One region of the Arthrobacter sp. NPDC093125 genome, then DNA from elsewhere that is predicted to be linked to it. Evidence: riboswitches for the same ligand, from Rfam matches in the RefSeq annotation. Region 1 holds a riboswitch; the other holds the start of a gene.
What was found. A riboswitch is a leader RNA that binds a small molecule or an ion and turns the genes downstream of it on or off. The one in region 1 is predicted to bind S-adenosylmethionine.

Region 1 (2,197 bases):
ACACCGTGCTCGGCGGAGAGGTAGGCGGCCACAAGTCCGGCGTCGTATCCCTCGACGGAGAAGTTGACTACCCCGATCGTGTCGTCCGGGTCGGTGTCGGAGAAGATCTGGTGGACCGTGACGCCTTCAATCTTCTGCAGGCCCACCACCAGGAAGGAACGGATGGCGGCCTCATGGGCGTGCCAGCTGTCCTGGTCAAGGGCAGCGATCACCTGGGTGGCGCGGGCGAGCGTGGCTGCACCCAGGACGTTGGGTGAGCCGCCTTCGTGGCGGGCGGGGCCGGTGGTCCAGCTGACGCCATCAATCCGGGCTTCGCTGACGGCGCCGCCGCCCGCAAGGTGCGGCGTTCCGGCGTCGAGCCAGTCAGGGCGTCCGACCAGAACGCCGGCGCCGAAGGGCGCGTAGAGCTTGTGGCCGGAGAAGGCGAGGTAGTCGACGTCGTCCGCGGCAATGTCGACGCGGCGGTGCGGCGCGAGCTGTGCCGCGTCCACCACGATCCGGGCGCCGAATTCGTGGGCCAGCGCCGCGAGGCGGCGGATCGGCAGGATCTCGCCGGTGACATTGGAGGCGCCGGTCACTGCGAGGAGGCTGACGTCGCCGTGCTGCAGTTCGGCCCGAAGGCTTTCAATTGTGGCCTCCAGGGAGTCTGAGGCCACCACGCTGCGGTGCGGAACACCCTGCCAGGGCAGCAGGTTGGCGTGGTGTTCGATGTCCAGATACAGGACTTCCCCGGTGTGGTGGTGGTCTTCCACGGGCAGGCAGCCGGCCAGCAGGTTCAGGGAATCCGTGGTGTTGCGCGTGAAGATCACGGAGTCGTCGGGGCGGCCGCCGACGAACTCGCGGACGATGTTCCGGGCGTTTTCATAAACGGACGTGCTGATCTGCGAGGCGTATCCGGCGCCGCGGTGCACGCTGGCGTAGAACGGCAGGATCTCGTTGAGGTAGGCGGAGACCACGGACAGCGCCGGGGCGGAGGCGCCGTAGTCGAGGTTGGCGTAGCGCACGTGGCCGCCCTGTATGAGCGGGGCCTGGATCTCGGCACCGGTCACTGCTGCCAGCGGCCGTCCGGCAGCGGCGAAGTGATCGTCGATCAGGCCTGCGACGGTGGAAGGGAAGGTTGCAATTGTCATGGGACCTCGCTGAGAAAGGGACCCCTGGTGACGGGGATCCGCGCTTGCCGTGTCCGTTCCGGATCGGCCTGGTCGTCACCCGGGGCACCCCACCGCGAATGGAGGGTTGCCGGCCAGCAAACCGGGGTTTTGCGCTGGCACTCGTGACCTGTAAAGAGCGTAGAACATCCTGCAGGCCGGTGAAAAAGACCGGCGCGAATGTTAAGCGGTTTGTTACGGAGTTCTTGTTTGTCGCCGATTGCCGAACTTACGACGGCGGGTGCGCACCTGAGGGGGCACCCGCCGTCGTAATATTCCGGTCAGACGGCTATTGCCGAACTAGAGCAGATCGTCCAGCTGCGGGTTGAGGCGCTTGAGGACCTCGGAATGAAGAATCGAGTTGGTGGCAAGCGCGTTGCCCCCAAAGGGTCCGTCCGTTCCCTCCAGCGAGGTGAAGCGGCCTCCGGCCTCGGTGACGATGGGCACCAGCGCAGCCATGTCGTACAGGTTCAGTTCGGGCTCGCATGCGATGTCCACGCAGCCTTCGGCCACCATGCAATAGGACCAGAAATCACCGAAGGCACGGGTGCGCCAGACCTCGTCGGTGAGCGCGAGGAAATCATCCAGGTTTCCACGCTCCTTCCAGCCGCCCAGGCTCGAGTAGGACAGCGATGCGTCGGAGAGCTTTGAAACGTTTGAGACCCTGAGCCGGGTGGCGGCCGCCAGGGAACGGCCCATGTACGCGCCCGCGCCCTTGGCTGCCCACCAACGCTTGCCAAGTGCCGGCGCGCTCACGACACCCACCACCGGTTCGCCCTCATCAACGAGGGCAATCAGGGTGGCCCAGACGGGCACTCCGCGGACGAAGTTCTTGGTCCCGTCGATGGGGTCGATGATCCAGCGCCGGGAGCCATGGCCCGAACTGCCGAACTCCTCGCCGAGCACGGCGTCGCGCGGCCGGGACCTGGACAGCTGGCCGCGGATCGACTCCTCTGCTGCTTTGTCGGCGTCCGTGACCGGCGTCAGATCCGGCTTGGTTTCGATCTGAAGGTCAAGGGCCTTGAACCGGCTCATGGTTTGGTCATCCA
Region 2 (2,197 bases), on a different contig from region 1:
GGCTCGCCGAGCCATTCGGTGACCCGTTCGGCCGAGCCGGCGATGGTGAGGCTGGACATCTTGACGTTGCTGTCATAGGCGTTGGACGGGTGGAGCGAGGGGTCGCCCTCCCACTTCAGCATGTACGGAACCTGCGGGTCGGCGATGAGGCCCAGAATCCCGATCTGCTTCCAGATGAGTTCGCGGCCGTCCGGGAACTTGCGGTTGCCGTTGACGGCGGCGCGTCCGAGACGCTCCTCGAACGGGGCAAGGTCGTCCACTTCGACGCACCAGCCCATCCAGCCGCCTCCGGCAGCTGAGCGAGCCCGCACAGCCTGTCCGAAAGGTGCCTTGTCCGACGCCGGGTGGTCCAGGACCTCCACGACCTCAAGGTATTTGTGCCCGGCGAGCGGGATAATCATGTTCCGGGTTCCGAAACGGGGGTGTACTCCACCCTTTACGGCTTCAACGCCGAGGGCAGACGCGATACGTTCAGTGGTGGCAGCCAGGCCATCGTGTTCACAGGCGTAAGAGACGTGATCCATGCGCATGCCCTCATCTTGGCATCTTGTGACGCGGCTCTCAGCTAAGGGTGCCCTAACCCCTGCAGAGGCCCGTGAAAACCGCGGATTCCAGTGGTCTTTCTGCGTTGCGCTTGCCCGTTAGCCTGCGGGTCAGGGAGTCACATAGGCGTCATAATCTTCGCGAAGCCGGTGGCCCGTTTCGTAAGCTGGTTCAAGGTCATGAGTGCCAGCAACAGCCCCGGCTTGCTGGCCGGCAACCCTCCTTCCGCGGTGGGGTGCCCCGGGTGAAGACCTGGCCTGCGGTCAACTGGCGGCAGGCAAGCGCGCAGAAGAGGTATCCCAATGACGATTTCCGCCACCCGCACGGACGCTTCCGACGATACTGTCAGTACGGCTCCAAGCAGCACGCCGCTGGACGGCACGCTCCGGTATGCCGGCATCGGCAGCCTCCAGCTGGAGGCCGGCGGATTCCTCCCTGACGTCACCCTTGCCTACGAAACCTGGGGGACGCTGAACGCAGACGGCTCCAACGCCATCCTGGTGGAACATGCCCTCACCGGGGACACCCATGTGACCCGGGGTGGCCAGGAAGGCGGTGAAGAGGGCTGGTGGGAGCAGCTGGCCGGCCCCGGCGCACCGGCGGACACCAACAAATTCTTTGTCGTCTCCATCAACATCCTGGGCGGTTGTTACGGATCTACCGGGCCGTCGTCGGAAGCCCCCGACGGCAAGCCGTGGGGATCCCGCTTCCCGCTGGTGACCCTCCGGGACTCCACTGCTGCCGAAGCGCGCCTGGCGGACCAGCTCGGCATCAGCAGCTGGTTCGCCGTCCTGGGCGGTTCCATGGGCGGCGCCCGCGCGCTCGAGTGGGCTGTCAGCTACCCGGACAGGGTGCGCCGCTGCGGTGTGATCTCCGTGGGTGCGAGCAGCACGGCCGAACAGATTGCCTTTGCCCAGGCGCAGACCCTCGCCATCCGGCAGGATCCCAACTTCAACGGCGGCGACTATTACGGGGGACCGCTGCCCGAGGCCGGCCTGGCGCTCGCCCGACGGATCGCCCACATCACGTACCGTTCGGCGCACGAGCTGGACTTCCGCTTTGGCCGGAACGCCCAGGGCAGCGAATCCCCGTTCGAGGCCGATGCCCTGGGAGCCCGCGGCCGGTACCAGGTGGAGAGCTACCTGGATCACCAGGGGCACAAGCTGGTCCGGCGCTTCGACGCCAACAGCTACATCGCCCTCACCGAAGCCCTCATGAGCCACGACATCTGCCGTGGACGGGGAACACTGAAGGAAGCGCTCGCCCGGACCACTGCCGAGTTCTTTGTCGCCGCCGTCGATTCAGACCGGCTCTACTTCCCGTCGCAGTCCCGCGCGCTCGCTGAGGCCCTGCCCGGCAACGTTGACGTGCACGTGATTGAAGCTCCTATCGGCCACGACGGCTTCCTGACGGAGATCGGGCAACTCAACGAGCAGCTGCGCACACATCTGCTGGACTGAATTGGGCTGAACGGAACGGAGCGGGAGTAGCCAAAAGGTGCTGTCAGTAATAATGGCGGGCCTTGCCGGTCATTACTGACGGGTAGTCAAACCCGCTGCTTGTGCATTTATGCAGATGCGTTCTGCACTTTTTGTCGTTGAGCTTGCAGGCAATTGCAGACCATACTCATGTGAACCGGCGATTCGTGGTGTAC

Region 2: another riboswitch for S-adenosylmethionine. It lies ahead of ACIP9X_RS10590 (homoserine O-acetyltransferase); the one in region 1 lies ahead of ACIP9X_RS05455 (aminotransferase class V-fold PLP-dependent enzyme).

The regions. Positions count from the first base shown of each region.
Region 1 covers NZ_JBIVOQ010000002.1:209,524-211,720, reverse strand. Annotated here, with positions in the region: gene ACIP9X_RS05455 (aminotransferase class V-fold PLP-dependent enzyme) at 1-1,130, opposite strand, end outside; SAM riboswitch class IV at 1,166-1,279, opposite strand; gene hisN (histidinol-phosphatase) at 1,449-2,197, opposite strand, start outside.
Region 2 covers NZ_JBIVOQ010000004.1:195,753-197,949, reverse strand. Annotated here, with positions in the region: gene ACIP9X_RS10595 (VOC family protein) at 1-530, opposite strand, end outside; SAM riboswitch class IV at 719-833, shown strand; gene ACIP9X_RS10590 (homoserine O-acetyltransferase) at 846-2,003, shown strand.